One region of the Methylophilus sp. VKM B-3414 genome, then DNA from elsewhere that is predicted to be linked to it. Evidence: predicted binding sites of a transcription regulator. Region 1 holds the regulator's gene; each other region holds the start of a gene.

Region 1 (4,726 bases):
CGGACAGTGCCGGATGGTCTGGCCATGGCAACCGATGGCTGTCACGGCCTCGGCACGGATGTCGGCGAGCTTAAGCAGTTGCTTGACGGCTTGCGCGTAGAGTTCTGCGAGCTGGTTAGCAACCACTGCGGCCTCGTGTAACTCGTTATTGGCGGGCGTGTGCAAGGCCAGTAGACGCTGTTTAAGCGCGTCAGGGTAGGGCAGAAAATAGGTGGCCGTTTGTCTCAGTTGCTCGCCCCATTGCGAGGTGAGCACGGCATCCACCCCGTCCAGGCTGGTGCCAGACATCAGTCCAATAAACAAACGTGGCTGGGAGCGATCGGCAGAAACTTGCATGGGTGTCATTTTAACACTGCTCCAGCCGCGCTTACAGAAATGCATGGGATTACGTTAAAATAGCTGTTTTACTTATTTGAGACGGTGCCATCAGTGCGCATCGTTGTATTTGACGGATACCCGCATGACCGATACCAAACAACCCTCATCTGAAGTGCCAGCATTGAGCCCAGAAATTGCCAAGGCGTTGGCCATTATCAAGCGTGGCGCAGATGAGTTACTGATCGAGCAGGAGCTGGTCGAGAAACTGAAAACAGGCAAGCCGTTACGTGTGAAAGCTGGCTTTGACCCTACCGCGCCCGACTTGCACCTGGGTCATACCGTCCTCATTAATAAATTGCGCCAGTTGCAGGATCTGGGCCATCAGATTTTATTCCTGATCGGTGACTTTACCGGCATGATTGGTGACCCGACTGGCAAAAGCGCCACCCGTCCACCCTTAACCGTGGAGCAGGTCAAGGCCAACGCCGATACCTATGCTGCACAAGTCTTTAAAATACTGGATCCTACCAAAACCGAGATTGTTTTCAACTCCAACTGGTTAAGTGAACTCGGTGCGGCGGGGATGATCAAGCTGGCTGCCAGCCATACCGTGGCCCGCATGCTGGAGCGCGATGACTTCTCCAAACGCTTCAAGGGTAATCAACCGATTGCGATTCACGAGTTTCTGTACCCGTTACTGCAAGGATATGATTCGGTCGCCCTGCAAGCGGATCTTGAGCTCGGTGGTACCGACCAGAAGTTTAACCTGCTCATGGGGCGTGAATTGCAAAAGCAGGCCGGCCAGTCGCAGCAATGTGTGCTGATGATGCCGCTGCTGGAAGGGCTGGATGGCGTCAATAAAATGTCCAAATCACTCGGTAACTACATTGGCATTAGCGAGGCGCCAGAGACTATTTTTGCCAAGATCATGTCGATTTCAGATGAACTGATGTGGCGCTATATTGATTTGCTGTCTTTTGCGACGCTGGAAACCATTGCCGAATGGAAGGCGCAAGTCGCCAGTGGCGCAAACCCCCGCAATATCAAGGTCGGCTTTGCCCAAGAAATTGTGGCGCGTTTCCATGGTCAAGCCGCGGCTGAAAAAGCCTTGCAGGACTTCCAGACCCGTGCCAAAGGCGGCATCCCGGATGACGTGCCCGAAGTTGAAGTGACCATTGAAGGCGACAGCATCGGCATTAGCCAATTGTTAAAACAGGCGGGCCTGGTTGAAAGCACCAGTGAAGCCATGCGCGCAGTGCAGCAAGGCGGCGTCAAGCTCGACAGCGTCAAGGTGGATGATAAGAATCTGCCTTTGACTAAAGGTGTGACAGTGATCGCACAGGTGGGTAAACGTAAATTTGCCAAGATCACAATCAGGTGATCGGAGCTGAGAAACAAAAAAGGCCGCATCTGCGGCCTTTTTTGTTTAGAGCGTTTTGCGCAAGTTCGCGGGCGGAATATTAAGGGACTCGCGATATTTGGCTATGGTACGGCGGGCAACGACGATGCCTTGTTGTGCCAGTGTGTCGGTGATCTGGTTGTCCGACAAAGGCTTTTTCGGGTTTTCTTCGGCCACCATTTGCTTGATCAAGGCTCGGATGGCGGTGGCAGAGCAGGAGCCGCCTGCGTCTGTGGCTACCGAGCTGCCAAAGAAGTATTTGAGTTCATAGACGCCACGCGGTGTGAGCATATACTTATGCGTGGTGACACGTGAAACTGTGCTTTCATGCAAGTCGAGTTCTTCGGCGATTTCACGCAGTACCAGTGGGCGCATGGCTATTTCACCATGCTCAAAGAAGTTGCGTTGGCGGTCTACAATGGCTTGCGACACGCGCAAAATGGTCGAGAAACGCTGCTGGATATTCTTGATCATCCATTTGGCTTCCTGCATCTGGCTTTGCAGGTATTGGCCTGAACTCTCGCGGTTGCGCTTGAGGATGTCCGCATACATCTGGTTGATGCGCAGTTTGGGGATCACGCCATCATTTAAGGAGGCGACCCAAATGCCCTTGATTTTTTTAACCACCACATCGTGCTGGATAAAGTGATCGTGACTAAAGCTGGAAAACTCGCTGCCGGGTCTGGGGTTTTGCTGGCGGATCAGGTGCTGCGCCGCCTTGAGTACCGCTTCATCGCAACCAAGCACCTTGCGCAGTTTGACAAAGTCTTTGTTGGCAAGCAGCGCCAGGTGGTCTTTGGCAATGGCAATGGCGGTTTGCAAGTGTGGCGTTTCTTGCGGCAAACGCGTCAGTTGCAAGAGCAGGCACTCGCGTAAATCGCGCGCACCTACGCCTACAGGGTCCAGATTCTGGATCAGCTTGAGGGCGGTTTCCAGTTCCAGCAGCTCGACCTCAAGTTCGAGTGGCAAGTGCTCCACAATCTCCTGCAGATCTTGCTCCAGATAGCCATCATCAGTGATGCTATCCAGTAGCAGTTTGACCAGGCTCATGTCACGTTGCGATAAATGTGCCAGTTGTATCTGATCAATCAGATGCTCGCGCAAACTGATGCTGGTGGTTTCCTGTCTGGAAAAGTCACTGTCTTCGTCTTCCTGATGATTGCGTCCGGCTTCGTCCCAGTTGCTGGTGCTGCCAAACTCTTCATAATCATCTTCAAACTCTGGCGGCGTGAATTCCTCGTTTAAATTGGGCAGGTCGCTCTCGCTCCCGCCCAGCTCATCGTGCAAGTCTTCACGCAGACTTTCTGCCGGTGCGGTGATCTCTTGCTGCGTTGCCATGTCAAACGAGCTGGCATCTGTCGGCTCAGCTTCTACAGTGGGGGGAGGCGGTGTGTTATCTTCAAACTCGCCTTCTTCACCGTCTGACATTTCCAGTAACGGGTTTTCCTGCAGGATGGTTTCCAGTTCCTGGTTCAGTTCCAGCGTGGAAAGTTGCAGCAAACGGATCGATTGCTGCAGCTGCGGCGTCAGCGCCAGATTTTGCGAAATACGTAATTGCAGGTTCTGTTTCATGACGGATTACAGCCTAAAATTCTTGCCCAGATACACTTCACGCACACCTTCGTTCTGAATGATTTCATCGGGCGTGCCTGCTGCAAACACAGCGCCTTCATTGACAATATAAGCGCGGTCACAGATATCCAGCGTTTCGCGCACATTGTGGTCGGTGATTAAAATACCAATATTCTGACTGCTCAGGTAGCGGATGATTTTCTGGATTTCGATCACCGCAATCGGATCAATCCCGGCGAACGGTTCATCCAGCAAAATAAATTTAGGGTCAGTGGCCAGGCAGCGCGCAATTTCAACGCGTCGACGTTCGCCACCAGACAAGCTGACGGCCTGACTGTTGCGGATGTGCTGGATATGCAATTGATCCAGCAAGGATTCAAGCCTCGCCTCACGTTGCTCTTCCGTATAGGGACGGGTTTCAAGAATGGCGAGGATGTTGTCGGTTACGCTGAGCTTGCGGAAAATGGATGCTTCTTGGGGCAGATAAGCCAAGCCCATGCGCGCGCGCTCATGCATGGGCGCGCGGCTCACGTCGGCGCCATTCAGCGTAATGTTGCCTTCATCCAGCGCAACCAACCCTACAATCATGTAAAAGCTGGTGGTTTTGCCTGCCCCGTTGGGACCCAGCAAGCCGATCACTTCGCCACTGCGTAACTCAAGCGTCGTGTTTTTGACGACGGTACGGCCCTGATAGGTTTTTTTCAGGCGGTTAACCTGCAAATGGTTCTGATCTGCTGCCATGGTTTCCATCTTTAAGCTTACTCTTTGCCTTGCTCACCAGTGTTTTCGGCAGGGGCAGGTTCGACCTTGAGTTGCAAGGAGCGATTCATCCGTAATCCCTGTTGAGAGGTTGGCTTGTTGTCAATGACAGGCGGTGTGGTTTTATTTTTAGGCTGTATGGTGGCCTTGACGCGGCTGCCAGCCGTCCCGTTCGGGTTGGCTTTGGTGCCGCCAATCACCTCGGCATACTCGGCATTGGCGTCGTAGCTGATGTAGTCCCCGGTCACGATGTCTTCACCACGTTTAACCCAGGCATTGGTATACAGTTGCACTTTATCCATGCGGGCGTTGTATTCGATACGTTGACCACTGCCTTGCATCCACTCGTCTTTACCGGTACGTTTTTGCTTGAATGTGGTGGGGTTGCCGGTACAGGTGCTATGTTGAAAGCCGTCCTGATCCTCGCGTACGATCATTTTGTCCGCCTTGATTTGCAAAGTGCCCTGATTAAGAATCACGTTGCCCGTGTAGATACTAATTTTTTTAGCATCGTTCACGGTCACGGTATCCGCCTCAAGCTCTATCGGTTGATCTCGGTCGGATTCTTCGGCCAGCACACTCAGCGGCATGGACAATAGCGCCCATACGCTCATGCAGATCGCTAAAAATAAGGGCTTGTGCGTGTTCAACTCATTTCTCCATAATCAACGGTCATTG
Region 2 (4,726 bases), on a different contig from region 1:
GGTCGCGCTATGGCCGCCGGTGGCTGAGCTACCCGCGCAAACCGAGCTGGTGATTTTTCTGCTTGATGCCCAAGCCAGCGCCAAAAAGAAACTGCCCTGGTTAACGCCAGAGTCGGCGATCCCGCTGATTGGGGTGCTGGATTATGAAAACCCGACCACCCTGGAAACAGCCACCGCGCTGGGCTGCCATGGCATGCTGGTACGGCCGTTGCAGGCCAAGGGGCTGCTGTCGACGTTGATCATGACCATGCATCACTGCCAGCAACTGAAAACCTTGCGCAAACGGACCCTGCGGCTCGAAGAAAAACTGCAAGCCGCAGGCGAAATCAGTGCTGCCCAGGCCATGTTGGCGCATGCGCGCGGCATTAGTGCAGTCGAGGCCTATAAAATTCTGCGCGAACAAGCCATGCTCAAGCGCGTGACGGTGGAAGAAATTGCACGGTCGCTGCTGCAAACCGACGGTCTACTGTCCAATCCAGCCAAATCCCGTTAGAATGCAGGCCCTTTAAATGGCTGCATGTTGCAGCCTGCGCACAGTTTTTGCTTTATCAAGCCTGATGAATACCGACATTTCCCCCGCACAAACGATTACGCTGGCCAAGATCAGGCATATCGAGGAGCTTGAGCGCCTGGATAGCTGTATTGCGTTTGTTGAGAAAATTGGTCAATTGATTCACCAGTTGCAAATTGAGCGCGGCGCCAGTTGTCTGTATATTGCCTCCGGTGGCCAGCGGTTTGCCACTGAGCGCGCAGAAGCTGTCGCACAGAATCAAGCCATAGAAACCGGCTTCCGGGCAGCGTTGCAGCAGCATCTGGATAAAAATAGCCGCGCCGATGCCAAGCAATTGACGCTGATCTCCTGGATATTGCTGGGCCTGGACCAGCTCACCACACTGCGGCATCAAATCACCCTGCTCAATATCTCGTTTGCCGATAGCATCGAATCTTTTAACCGCTTGATCGGCAGCTTGATTGCGCTGATATTCGAGATCACCGACAGCTCGGTCAATAGCAAGATCTCCACCTGTTTGCTCACCTTGTATAACCTGATTCAGGGCAAAGAGTTTGCCGGGCAGGAGCGTGCGGTAGGCGCTTATTTATTTGGCTCTGGCAGCCTGCAACTGCCGCACCAGCAAAAGCTGTTTGAACTGATTGCGCAGCAGGAACGGCACTTTGAACTGGTGTGCCAGTTTGGCAGCAAAGAGCTGTGTGAGGCCTGGCAACAGTGGCAAGCCAGTGACTGGCAGCAGCAACATGCCAAGTACCGCGCCAAGCTGACCAGCGCGCGCGACCAACAAACCCTCACCCCCAGCCATGCCGACCTCTGGTTTGACTTATGCAGCCGCCGCCTGAGCGAGATGTGGCAGATTCAGTGCCAGCTGGTCGACACCATGCATGAACTGCTGGCTGGGCTCACCCGCCAGGCCAAACAAGATTACGAGCAAACCCGGCAGTACCTGCAAACTATCCAGGCCAGTCCGCAGGCCAACTTGAACAGCACGTTTTTCAACCTGGCGATTCCCATCGAAAATGCGCTGAACTTTCAGGCCCATGACACCTCGCAAACCTATCCCATGGCGTCTATGATCGCCTTGCTGCAACACCAGTCCCGGCAAATTGCCGACATGGAAACAGAGCTGTCAGACACCAAAAAGGCGCTGACCGAGCGCAAATTGATTGAACGCGCCAAGGGCTTGCTCATGAGTACGCGCGGCCTCAATGAAATGGAAGCCTACAAAACCATGCGTAGCCTGGCCATGGAGCAGAACCGTAAAATTATTGATGTGGCCGAAAATATTCTGGCCCATCACACCGTGACGCGATAACGGTTTTCACAACGCTCCAAGACCTTCAAATTGGTGCATCCGCACCCACGTGGTGCGAGAGGCATGCCCCCTTCTTAAGCCCTACTTGAAAAAAGTTCCGTTAAAACCCAATAAAAATCAACCATTTAAAAACAACAACCCACTTGGCACAGGCTTTGCTTATATGAAATCAAGCAACTTACCAAAGGCGGTGCGTTGCTTGTAGTAAGATAACTGGAAACCCCAGTTTGAATTTCTGACTAGCCGTTGCTGTTTCATCATCCACGGCTGGCAAAGATAAGGACAAAGGCGTCCTGAGTGTAGACCACGGTCTGCATTCAGGACGCCTTTTTTGTTTTGTATTTTCCGAACCCCTTTTTCGAATCAAATCTCAAGGAGCCGACATGAGCAGTTCTGACAAAAAAAATGTATCCCCCGCCGAGGCAACACCAGTGGACCAGGTGAACCAGCAACGCCGCCATTTCTTTATGAATACGCTGGCAGGCGCGTTTGGTGCTGCCGCCATGATGAATATGGTGCCTTCCGCCATCCGTAGCCAGGCTTGGGCGGCCGGCTCAGATGCGCCAGAAATCACCGAAGTGAAAGTCGGCTTTATCCCGCTGACGGACTGTGCGCCGATTATTGTCGCCGCGCAAATGGGCTTTGATAAAAAATATGGCATCAAGATTGTGCCGTCTAAAGAAGCTTCGTGGGCAGGCGTACGTGACAAGCTGGTCAATGGTGAATTGCATGCTGCACATGTGTTGTATGGCCTGATCTACGGCGTACAAATGGGCATCGGCGGCCAGCAAAAAGACATGAACGTGCTGATGACGCTGAACAACAACGGCCAGGGCATCACGCTGGCTAACCAACTTAAGGAAAAAGGCGTCACCAGTGGCGCGACGCTGAAACGTTTGCTGGATAACGAAAACCGCGACTTTACTTTCGCCCAGACCTTCCCCACCGGCACGCACGCCATGTGGTTGTACTACTGGCTGGCGACTTATGGCATCAACCCGATGCAGGACGTGAAAACAATCGTCGTACCACCGCCACAAATGGTCGCCAACATGCGGATTGGCAATATGGATGGCTACTGCGTGGGCGAACCCTGGAACGCCCGTGCCATTTACGACAAGATCGGCTACACCGTCGCCACCTCACAAGATATCTGGGTAGACCACCCGGAAAAAGTGTTGGGCACCACAGCTGACTTTATCGCCAAGAACCCGAATACCGCGCTGGCCTTGACCAAAGCCATCCTCGAAGCCTCACGCTACATTGATGCGACCAAAAACCGTGCCGAAGTGGCCAAGTTGATCGCAGGCAAAGCCTATGTCAATGCGCCAGAAGAAGTGATTGAAGGTCGCTTCCTCGGCCACTACGACAATGGTATCGGCAAAAAATGGGAAGACCCCAACTACATGAAGTTCTTCAATGACGGCAAGGTCAGCTTCCCTTACCTGTCAGACGGCATGTGGTTCCTGACCCAACACAAACGCTGGGGCTTGCTCAAGTCTGACCCGGATTACCTCGGCGTGGCGAAAAAGGTGAACCGCATTGATATTTATACCGAAGCCGCCAAATCTCTGGGCATTAGCGTGCCGACAGACGTGATGCGTAGCAGCAAGCTGATTGACGGTGTGGTCTGGGATGGTAAAGACCCCAAAGCCTATGCCAACAGCTTCAAGGTTAAAGCGTAATTCTTTCAAGGAGAGTCACCATGAGTGTCGTCAGCTTTAACAAGGAAAAAATCATGCAAAACAGTGAGCAGGCTGCCAAAGGAATGCCAGCCAAGCAAGCAAAACCGGTTGTCGCGGTGGTGAGCCCTCTCTCGGCCACCGCAACAGCAGCCACCCCGGCAAGTAAAAAAGCCGGGGCATGGGCGGCAATGGCCAAACGCGTGTTTGAAGGACTGTTGCCGCCTGTGATTGGCTTGCTGATCTTTGGCGCCATCTGGTCTACCGTGGCTGCCCTGACTCAGGGCTTGCCAGGACCGGTGCAGACCTGGCATTCGGCGGTGGAGCTGTTTAGCGACCCGTTTTATATCAACAACCCGAATGATATGGGCATCGGCTGGAACATCCTGAACTCGCTAAAACGCGTCGCCACTGGCTTTGCGCTGGCAGCGATTGTCGGCATCCCCATGGGGTTTATCATCGGCCGCTATGCCTTTATGTCAAAAATGGCGGCGCCGATTATCAGCCTGCTCAAGCCGGTATCCCCACTGGCCTGGTTGCCGATCGGCCTGCTGGTATTCAAAGCGGCCAACCCGGCCGCAATCTGGGTGATTTTCATCACCGCCGTCTGGCCCATGATCATCAACACCGCCGTTGGTGTCAGCAAAGTGCCGCAAGACTATATGAACGTGGCCAAGGTACTGAACCTGTCCGAGTGGAAAGTCATCACCAAAATCCTGCTGCCCTATGTCATGCCTTACATGATGACCGGTGTGCGTCTCTCTATCGGTGCCGCCTGGCTGGTGATTGTGGCGGCAGAAATGCTGACCGGCGGCGTGGGCATTGGCTTCTGGGTGTGGGATGAATGGAACAACCTGAACGTTGAGCACATCATCATCGCGATTTTCATTGTGGGCATCGTCGGCCTGTTGCTGGAGCAGTGCCTGGTCATGCTGGCCAAACGCTATAGCTACGAATAACCGCGACACCTCATTGACTGGTAAAGGACTCTGATCATGACCACCGCTGTAAAACAAGACCGCTATGTGTTGATTGAAAACGTCAACATGATTTTCAACACTAAAAAAGGCAGTTTCCAGGCCTTGAAAGACATCAACCTGTCTATCCAGGAAGGTGAATTCATTTCCATCATCGGCCACTCAGGCTGCGGCAAATCGACCGTGCTCAACCTGATTGCCGGCTTGCTGCAACCGACAGACGGCTACCTGTTTTGTGCCG
Region 3 (4,726 bases), on a different contig from region 1:
GGCCGCGCCTGGCTAAGCCACAATGGCTGGCATGCCGAAACGGCCGCACGCATGTTTGTTGACTGGCTGAAAAACCAGCCGATTGATGTGGGCAATACCTGCCGACGCGGCATCCGCCGCTATTTGCTGGAAGGCAGCGTACAAGGCCCGCCTTCCGAAGCTGATGGCGGCAATGGTGCGGCCATGCGCATGGCACCCATTGCCATCGCCACCTATCACCTACCAGACCAGTTTGAAAAAATCACGCTGGCACAAGCGCACCTCACCCATCACCACCCATTGTCCGATGCCGCCTGCCTGACGCTGGGCAGCATGGTGCATGCACTGTTCAATGGCCAGGGTGGTGCGGCCTGCCGCTTGCTGGCGGCAGCACTGGTCAAACAGTACCCGGCATTCAAATTCGACCCCTATCCGGGCCGGGCCAGCGGCTATATTGTTGACACGATGCAAACCGTGCTGCATTTTTTTCTCAACACTGACAATTTTGAAGACTGCCTGATTGGCACCGTGAACCAGGGTGAAGATGCCGACACTACCGGCGCCATTGTTGGCATGCTGGCGGGTGCCCGCTATGGCAGTCAGGCCATTCCTGAACGCTGGCTGCATGCCCTGCCACTCACCATCCGTCAGGAAATCGAACAACAAGTGCCCGCACTCTTGCAAGGAGGTCTAGATGAGCACCATCTTGTTTTATGAAAAACCCGGTTGCAGCAACAACAGTCGGCAAAAAGCCCAACTGGCTGCGGCCGGACACACGGTGATTGCCAAAAATCTGCTCACCGAGCCTTGGACACGTGAGCGCCTGCTGCAATTTTTTGGCTCATTGCCGGTGCACGCCTGGTTTAATCCGGCCGCCCCCAAAATCAGGGATGGCGAGATAGATCCGGCCACCCTGGATGCCGACACGCATTGGCCATGCTGCGCGCCGAACCACTGCTGATCCGGCGGCCACTCATCGAGGTTGACGGTCAGCGCATGACTGGCTTTGACGCCAGTACCCTATCTGTTTGGTTGGGACAGCCCATCTTGGTCAACACTGCGTCGCAGAGTTGCCTGCGGCACCATCCCTCTCAGCGTTGATGACTGCACTAAAACAGCATCAACATATTTCTAAAGTGATAGGCCTTAATCCCCAGACACCGACGGGATTTTATGGATGCTCAAATCCGCGCCATCAAACTCTGACTCGGCATCCAGGCGGATACCTACGATTTTCTTTAATGCGCCGTAAACGATGGTTCCGCCCACTAGCGCGATCACTACACCCAATGCAGTACCTGCCAGCTGGCTCATCAGGCTGACGTCGCCCATGCCACCAAGACTGGTCGCACCGAAAATACCTGCCGCGATACCGCCCCAGGCACCACACAAGCCGTGCAACGGCCAGACACCAAGCACATCATCGATTTTGAAGCGTGTTTGCGTGAGGGTGAATGCCCAGACAAACAAGGTGCCAGCGACTGCGCCAGTGACCAGTGCGCCCAGTGGGTGCATGACATCCGAGCCGGCACAGACAGCCACCAGACCAGCCAACGGTCCATTATGCACAAAGCCCGGGTCATTTTTACCCAGCAGCAATGCGGCCAGCGTGCCACCCACCAGCGCCATCAGTGAATTGACCGCTACCAGGCCGGAAATGCCTTGTATGGATTGGGCGGACATGACGTTAAAACCGAACCAGCCTACAGTGAGTATCCATGCACCCAAAGCGAGGAATGGAATATTGGAAGGTGGATACGCATGCAAACGGCCATCTTTGGTATAGCGACCATTACGTGCGCCCAGCAGTATCACCGCAGGCAAGGCAATCCAGCCGCCCATGGCATGCACGACCACCGAACCGGCAAAGTCGTGAAAGTTTGCACCATAACTGACCTTCAGCCAGTCCTGAAACCCAAAATGAGCGTTCCAGGCAATGCCTTCAAAAAACGGATAAACAAAGCCAACCAGCAAAAATGTTGCGGCCAGTTGCGGGTTGAATTTGGCGCGCTCAGCAATGCCGCCAGAAATAATGGCAGGAATGGCGGCGGCAAAGGTGAGCAAGAAGAAGAACTTGACCAGACCGTAACCGTTTTGCACGGTCAGTGTTTCGGCACCATTGAAAAAGTGGATGCCATAAGCAATACCATAGCCAATAAAAAAATAGGCAATAGTAGACACACAAAAATCCACCATAATTTTAACCAGGGCATTCACCTGATTTTTTTGACGTACTGTGCCGACCTCCAAAAAGGCAAAACCGGCATGCATTGCCAAGACCATGATGGCCCCCAGCAATACAAACAGGACGTCATTAGCTGTCACTAATGATTCCATTTCGCTCTCCGAATTCAATAATTATTGATTGGCGTTTTGTTTGAAAGACACGCCTTTTTAAAATGCGCAGGTTTCAAGCAAATATCAGGCCATTTTTAAGTGATTGATTTTAAAAGGAGTGGAGTTTGGGCACCGGCAAAAACGCCCCAAAATAACTCAATCAAAAGTGCATTGCACATTATTGGTGCAAATTAGGGCATATTTAAACAAAAGTACTTAAAGATGCTCAAATGCTGATGAATGAGGCATGCCATGCGAACTCATCGAGAGTTTGCGTCAACAAAACACGGATAAAGCGGTGGATAACCGTATCGTCGTATGCCAATACGGAGGAGGGACAGACTTATATGATCTCGACCGGTTGCAATTGCTTGAGCATTTCGACCGCATCAGGATGCGCAGACCAGAAATAGTAAAATTCACGCACCGCGTTTAAAAATAGGTGACGGGTATTTTTGAGATTAAATAGCGGCAGGGTTGCGTCAGCGGTGATGCGGTAGGCGTTTTTTTCTGTGAGTGGTGCTTCACGCAAGCGCAACAACATGAGCTTTGCCATGCGCGTACGCAGTTCAATATCCATCTCCTGCTTGTGCTCCATGGATTTGAGCGCTTTGACGTAGCCGTTAAGCGGCCATAATTCTGCTGTTTCAAACTTCTCGGACTGCAACGCCGGCCAAACGGACTGCAAATCAATCACCGCCGGCTGCCAACCAATAGGATGTAATTCAAAGCCGACAGTATCGGCATATTGCATGACGGCTTTCACATCGCCGCGCCAAAAAGGATAAAACTCGCGGATAATGGTCAGGATTTCTGGCCAGCGCTGGGCTTCTTTGTCGGCCAGACAATCGTCCACCGCTTGCCGGTAGACCGTGCTGCTGCACTCTTGGTCTTTTAATAGCGGCGTTAACTCAGCCAGCACCGCGTCGCGCTGTGCCATGATGGCAGCATCAGCGCCCTTGCTGTGCAATAAATTATAATAAGCTTGAATCGCATCTGCTTCGCGGCTTGAATTCATCGTTAACAACACTAAATAAGAATGAAATGAATATGAAACGGATTATTGGTCATCATACACTGAAAAAGATAATCGTCTTAAAGGAGAACAACGATGGCTGAATGGGCCTTATTAGCCATTTTGATGGCGGGCGCATGGTATTGGATGGATACGATTTCGAAACGTGAGATCGCGCTCAAGATTGGCCGCCAGTTGGCTGAGCGCTGCCATTTGCAGTTTCTGGATGAAACCGTGGCTTGCGCCCGCGTCGGTTTTGCCAGGGACGGCAATGGACGCATGCAGTTACAGCGCACGTATACCTTTGACGTCTCTAGCCAGGGCATTGAGCGCATGGCCTGTCATCTGCAATTGCGGGGCGGCCAATTGGTGGCCTGGCATATTCCGCCTTACGTCACCCAGTAAAACGCCATGGTGGTTGGCCGCTTTGCCCCTTCGCCTACCGGCCCCTTGCATTTTGGCTCACTGGTCGCCGCCGTCGCCAGTTACTGCGATGCTAAAAGCCAGGGCGGCCGCTGGCTGCTGCGTATAGAAGATGTAGACACCACCCGCCGCGTCGCCGGCGCCAGCGCAGACATCATTCGCACCCTGCAGCATTATGGCTTTGTTTGGGATGAGGAAATCGTCTACCAAAGTGAACGCACCGAGCACTATGAGCACGCCCTGGCGCAGTTACGCAACTGGGGCCTGGCATACCCTTGCACCTGCTCGCGCAAGGAGATTGCCGACAGCTCAACACAACTGGGCATTGAAGGTGCCATTTATCCTGGCACTTGCCTGCAACATCCCATTAAACCAGACACACCAGCTGCCTGGCGCTTGAAAACGCCTGCTATCAATATCGGCTTTGCGGACAGAATTGTCGGCTGGCAGCAACATGCCATGGCCAGAGACATCGGAGACTTCGTGATCAAGCGTGCCGATGGTCTGTTCAGCTACCAGTTAGCCGTGGTCGTTGATGATGCCTTGCAAGGCGTGACCCACGTGGTGCGCGGTGCAGACCTGCTGCAGTCCACAACGCGGCAGATCTATCTGCAACAGTGCTTGGGCTATGCCACCCCAGCGTATGCCCATATGCCGCTGGTATTGAACGACCAAGGGCAAAAACTCAGCAAACAAACCCTGGCAACCGCTTTGCCGCTCGACAATATCCTGGCCACGCTCGTTGCCGCCTTCAACTTTCTACCCTATTTACCGCAACCGGTTCCCACTTTTTCAAACTTGCCTGCGCTGTGGCAATGGGCAATGGCCCATTGGCAACTCGGCCAGCTTGCTAGCGACTAGTACTCACGCTTATCCCGTGATTTGCTGACAAAACTTACAAAATTTATTGATAACCATTATCAATTAAGTTAATATTCGCGGCAATCATTGAGAGGATATTAATTTTATGAC
Region 4 (4,726 bases), on a different contig from region 1:
TATGACGCTTTAATGAACCAATCCAGATTTTATAAGGGCTGTCGGCCGGTTTGGCTTAAAATATTGGCAGGGTTGAACAACAAAAAGGAGTCGGATGCATGCGTGCGAGTCGGTTTATGTGGGTTGTGTTGATGGCCATGCTGGCGGCGGTGGGGTATTGGTATTGGCAATCGCTGCAGTTGCCAGCGTCTGCACCTGCGCAAAGTGCGCTGGCTCATACTATCAATGAGTGTGATTTGATTGCCAGTAAGGCAGCGGCCGCCTTACCAGAGCAACTGCCCTTCCAGAAGCTGGAAAAAGCGGCTAGACAGTCACGCGTGTTGGAACATTGCATGCAAGACCGGGGCTATCAGGAAAATCCTGACTGGGTGGTTGCCGCGAACAATCAGGCGAAAGCGATGGCCTCTGCCCAAGGAATTTCAGACAGCGAAGCCTATGAGACATTGCGCCGTAAAGCCATGTTGCAGTCAGACCAGCAACCGGGCTACTGGCGCAAACGGCCTTGAGGCATCAACGCTTTTGACCCAGGTAGTCGGTTTTGCCCAGTGGCACCCCAATATGGCGCAAAATGTTGTATGCCGTGGTGACATGAAAATACACATTGGGCATGACCCATTTTTCGAGATAATCCAAGCCGGTGAAGGTCAGATCCACTTTACGTATGGTTAACACCACTTCTTTATGTTCGGCGCCTTCCAGCTGTGAAGGCTTGATGGCTTCGAGAAACGCGACTGTCTTAGTGATTCTGGCGTAGAGCTGTTCAAAACTTGCTTCATCATCCGCATATTGCGGAATGTCTATGCCAGCCAGTCGTCCACCCGCCCCTTTGCTCATGTCACTCACCAGTTGCACTTGTTTGGTTAATGGGTACATGTCCACATACAAGCGGCTATTCAGTAGCACTTCTGGTGCGACTTTTTTCTGTTCTGCATAGGCTTCCCCTTGCCGCAGAATGTGCTCGAGATTTTGCAGGTTACGAATCAGCGGGGCGATACTGGCATCATAAAGTTGCATGTGGAATACGCTTTCAATAGTCATGACGCCGATATTGTAGCGCCTCAGCAATATGCTTATCCAGAATGTGTTCGGCCTGGGCCAGGTCAGCGATGGTTCTGGCGACCTTGAGGATGCGGTGATAGCTGCGGGCAGAAAGTGAAAACTTTTGCACCGCCATTTGCAGTAAGTGATTCGCCTGCTCACCCAATTGGCAATGGGTGGAAATTTCGAGCGCACCCAAGGCTGCATTCGGTTTCTGTTGGCGGGTCAGTTGACGCTCTCGCGCCTGAATCACGCGCGCACGAATGGCTGTACTCTGCTCACCATGATGGTCATGTGACAACTCTTCTGGCTTGAGTGATGGCACATCAATATTCATGTCTATCCTGTCCAGCAGCGGGCCGGAAAGTTTATTTTTATAGCGCAGAATTTGCTCAGGCGTACAGCGGCAGCGTTGGTTATAGTGCCCGTAATAGCCGCATGGACAAGGATTCATCGCTGCAAGCAATTGAAACTGGGCCGGGAAAGTTGCTTGTCTGGCTGCCCGAGAAATGGTGATATTGCCACTTTCCAGCGGCTCGCGGAGCACCTCCAGCACTTTCCTGTCGAACTCAGGCAGCTCATCCAAAAATAACACGCCGTGATGGGCAAGGCTGATCTCTCCGGGTCTGGGCACACTGCCACCACCCACCAGTGCCACGGCAGAGGCGGTGTGATGTGGCGCCCTGAATGGCCGCTTTTTCCATTGGCTGGCCGGAAACTGGCCGGTCAGTGACAAAATTGCCGCACTTTCCAGCGCTTCCTGCGTAGTCATGTCAGGCAGAATACTATTAAACCGGTTCGCCAGCATGCTTTTGCCTGTGCCTGGCGGGCCGCTCATCAATAAACTATGTTGGCCCGCCGCGGCAATTTCCAGGGCGCGCTTGGCGCGCAATTGACCCTTGACTTCGAAGTAATCCGGAAAGCTTAACGAGGATTCTGACAGCACCAGCGGGTGAGGGGGCAGCGATTGTTTGCCAGACAGATGGGCACAGACTTCAAGCAGGCTATTCGCGGCAAAAATGGAACATCCCTCAACCAGGCTTGCCTCATGCGCACTCTCCTGGGGCAAAATCGCCGCCCTTTTGTGCGCCGGGCCCTGAATCAGTTGGTAAGTCATCGCCAGGGCGCCGCGTATCGGCCTTAACTCGCCTGTTAGTGCCAGCTCACCAGCGATGACATAGTTGGCCAGCGCTTGTTTAGGTAATTGCCCGGAGGCTGCCAGAATCCCAAGCGCAATCGGCAAATCGTAACGGCCACCCTCTTTGGGCAGATCTGCCGGTGCCAGGTTAACTGTAATCCGCCGCGCCGGGAATTCAAACTGTGCGGTTTGAATCGCCGCCCTAACCCGGTCTTTGCTCTCTTTCACTTCGGTTTCTGGCAGCCCGACGATAGTGAAGCTGGGCAGGCCATTGGCGAGATGCACTTCTACCACCACTTCTGGTGCATCCATCCCACTCAGGGCCCGACTGTATAACACGGCCAAACTCATGTAGCACTCCCGCACCAAAGAATGCTAACAATTGTAAATTAAATTTTACTTTCTGGCGGTGTCGGCTTGTTCTAGCTGGCTGATTTTTTCTTCAAGCTGTTTTAATTGTTGCTGCGTGCGTGCCAGCAAAGCGGCCTGAATATCAAATTCCTCGCGCGAAACAAGTTCCATTTTGGGGAGCATGCCCTGAATTAGTGCATGCAAGTTGGTTTCAAGCTCTGAAATGGGGCTTGAATCAATTAGTTGTTTGATTTTAAAAGATAATTCTTTAATTTTTTCATTTGAAAATAGCATGGCAGGCTCTCCTTAGGGTCACATTCTAGCATGTAAGGCCCTCGAAAAAAGGGGTGTAAATGGTTGATTTTTATGTGTTTTCAATTAAAAACATGTTGTTGTGCTGCTAATGTAAGTATTTAATTTAAGTATTTTAATTAAGATATTGATTTTTAATGTTTATATGGGTTGGCACGTGCCTTGCTTTTAGGTCAATGTTGTTTCATTCTCGTTTACAACAATTTGATCAAGATTTTCACAGAGAGAGGACCTATAAATGCGTCAATCTATTTTGCTCACAGCAGTATTGAGTGCAATGTCATTTGCACAAGTTTCATACGCAGCTGAAGAAGCCAAGGAAGAAGCCAAATCTGACTGGACTGCCACTGGTAACGTTGCTTTGGTGTCTGATTATTACTTTCGCGGTATTTCACAATCATGGCACAAGCCCACTGCCCAAGGCGGTATGGATATTACTCATTCAAGTGGTTTTTATGCAGGGGTATGGGGGTCTGGTGTAACACCAAACACTTATCCGGATGCTAACACAGAGATTGATTTATATGCTGGGTTCAACGGTTCTATCCCAGTTGTTGAGAAGCTGGGTTACACCGTTGGTGTTTATGGATATTTCTATCCAGGTGGCTCTTGGAAGAAATATAAATTTACAGGTGATAACAATCCAGATGGCACTTTGAAAAGTCAAACTCCGAAGGGTGGTCGTTGGGATACATATGAATTCAACGCAGGTCTTTCATATGATTGGATTAGTGCGAAAGTTTCTTACACTTTAACTGATTGGTTCGGTGCAGATAAAGATACTGGCTGGGATGGTAGTACTAAAGGATCTACCTACTTTGAGTTGAATGCTGCGTATCCATTGCCTTGGTGGGATTTAACGCTTATTGCTCACGTTGGACGTTTAAATGTTGCTGGTAAACTAGACCCTAATGCTGACTTTTCTGCAATCGGTGGTGGTTCAGCACCTAGCGCATCTACATCAGGCGCTACTAATCCTGATTACACAGACTGGAAGATTGGTTTGAGTAAAGCATTCAAAATTGGTGCTACTGAAGGTTGGAATGCTGGGGTCTACTGGATTGAGTCAGACAACTCTCGTTATTGGGGTCGTAATGGCTATGGCGGCTCAAGCTTTAATGGAGCACCATCAACACAATTTAAGAACCTGAATGATGGTCGTTTTGTTTTAACATTAGGCCGTACATTCTAAGTAAGCAAGTTTTAGATCTGGCGGGCATGTGCCTGCCAGAGTTAACAACGGGAGAAGCAAATGAAATTTGTATCCGCAATAATCAAGCCATTCAAGCTTGATGAGGTGCGTGAGGCTTTGTCCAATATCGGCGTACAAGGCATCACTGTCACTGAAGTCAAAGGATTTGGCCGTCAAAAAGGGCACACTGAGTTGTATCGTGGTGCTGAATATGTCGTAGATTTTTTGCCTAAAGTTAAACTCGAAGTTGCGATCAAAGATGACATGCTGGATCAGGTCGTAGACGCGATTGAAAAAGCAGCCGCAACAGGCAAAATCGGCGATGGCAAAGTCTTTGTCTTCGATTTGGAACAAGTTTACCGTATACGTACCGGCGAAACCGGTCCGGATGCGCTATAAGAAAGGGCTTCTGTTATGAAGAAAATTCTTTCCATATTATCGCTGGTCGCCGTGATGGGTCTGGCGGCATGCCCAGTCAGTTATGCAGAAGAAACTGTGACCGAAACCATCACAGTACAAGAAACCGTTTCTACTGATGCGGCACCTGCGGCCGAAGCGCCTGCAGCGGCCGAAGCTGCCCCTGCTGCTGAAGCAGCACCAGTCCCAACGCTGGATGTGGGTAATACCGCGTTTATGATTGTTGCCACTGTGCTGGTGATTTTGATGACGATTCCTGGCCTGGCGTTGTTCTACGG

The links. Region 1 encodes sigma-54, which starts transcription at its own class of promoters, with help from an activator protein. Its sites were predicted from a motif close to TGGCACNNTTCCTGCT; they were not measured.
Region 2: the regulator sigma-54 is predicted to act here: its motif matches at 1,971-1,986, upstream of Q9292_RS01035 (CmpA/NrtA family ABC transporter substrate-binding protein).
Region 3: the regulator sigma-54 is predicted to act here: its motif matches at 2,393-2,408, upstream of Q9292_RS00530 (ammonium transporter).
Region 4: the regulator sigma-54 is predicted to act here: its motif matches at 2,991-3,006, upstream of Q9292_RS03575 (TorF family putative porin).

The regions. Positions count from the first base shown of each region.
Region 1 covers NZ_JAVTLI010000006.1:86,716-91,441, forward strand. Annotated here, with positions in the region: gene Q9292_RS06765 (anhydro-N-acetylmuramic acid kinase) at 1-336, opposite strand, end outside; gene tyrS (tyrosine--tRNA ligase) at 461-1,699, shown strand; gene Q9292_RS06775 (RNA polymerase factor sigma-54) at 1,745-3,289, opposite strand; gene lptB (LPS export ABC transporter ATP-binding protein) at 3,296-4,039, opposite strand; gene lptA (lipopolysaccharide transport periplasmic protein LptA) at 4,048-4,698, opposite strand; gene lptC (LPS export ABC transporter periplasmic protein LptC) at 4,721-4,726, opposite strand, start outside.
Region 2 covers NZ_JAVTLI010000001.1:209,606-214,331, reverse strand. Annotated here, with positions in the region: gene Q9292_RS01045 (ANTAR domain-containing response regulator) at 1-493, shown strand, start outside; gene Q9292_RS01040 (nitrate- and nitrite sensing domain-containing protein) at 558-1,826, shown strand; gene Q9292_RS01035 (CmpA/NrtA family ABC transporter substrate-binding protein) at 2,210-3,511, shown strand; gene ntrB (nitrate ABC transporter permease) at 3,532-4,467, shown strand; gene Q9292_RS01025 (ABC transporter ATP-binding protein) at 4,504-4,726, shown strand, end outside.
Region 3 covers NZ_JAVTLI010000001.1:111,479-116,204, reverse strand. Annotated here, with positions in the region: gene draG (ADP-ribosyl-[dinitrogen reductase] hydrolase) at 1-696, shown strand, start outside; gene Q9292_RS00535 (hypothetical protein) at 674-940, shown strand; gene Q9292_RS00530 (ammonium transporter) at 1,126-2,316, opposite strand; gene Q9292_RS00525 (hypothetical protein) at 2,660-3,256, opposite strand; gene Q9292_RS00520 (DUF3301 domain-containing protein) at 3,428-3,736, shown strand; gene gluQRS (tRNA glutamyl-Q(34) synthetase GluQRS) at 3,743-4,615, shown strand; gene Q9292_RS00510 (TonB-dependent siderophore receptor) at 4,722-4,726, shown strand, end outside.
Region 4 covers NZ_JAVTLI010000003.1:276,100-280,825, forward strand. Annotated here, with positions in the region: gene Q9292_RS03555 (hypothetical protein) at 99-506, shown strand; gene Q9292_RS03560 (DUF1993 family protein) at 511-1,014, opposite strand; gene Q9292_RS03565 (YifB family Mg chelatase-like AAA ATPase) at 1,028-2,527, opposite strand; gene Q9292_RS03570 (accessory factor UbiK family protein) at 2,573-2,821, opposite strand; gene Q9292_RS03575 (TorF family putative porin) at 3,078-4,031, shown strand; gene glnK (P-II family nitrogen regulator) at 4,092-4,430, shown strand; gene Q9292_RS03585 (ammonium transporter) at 4,446-4,726, shown strand, end outside.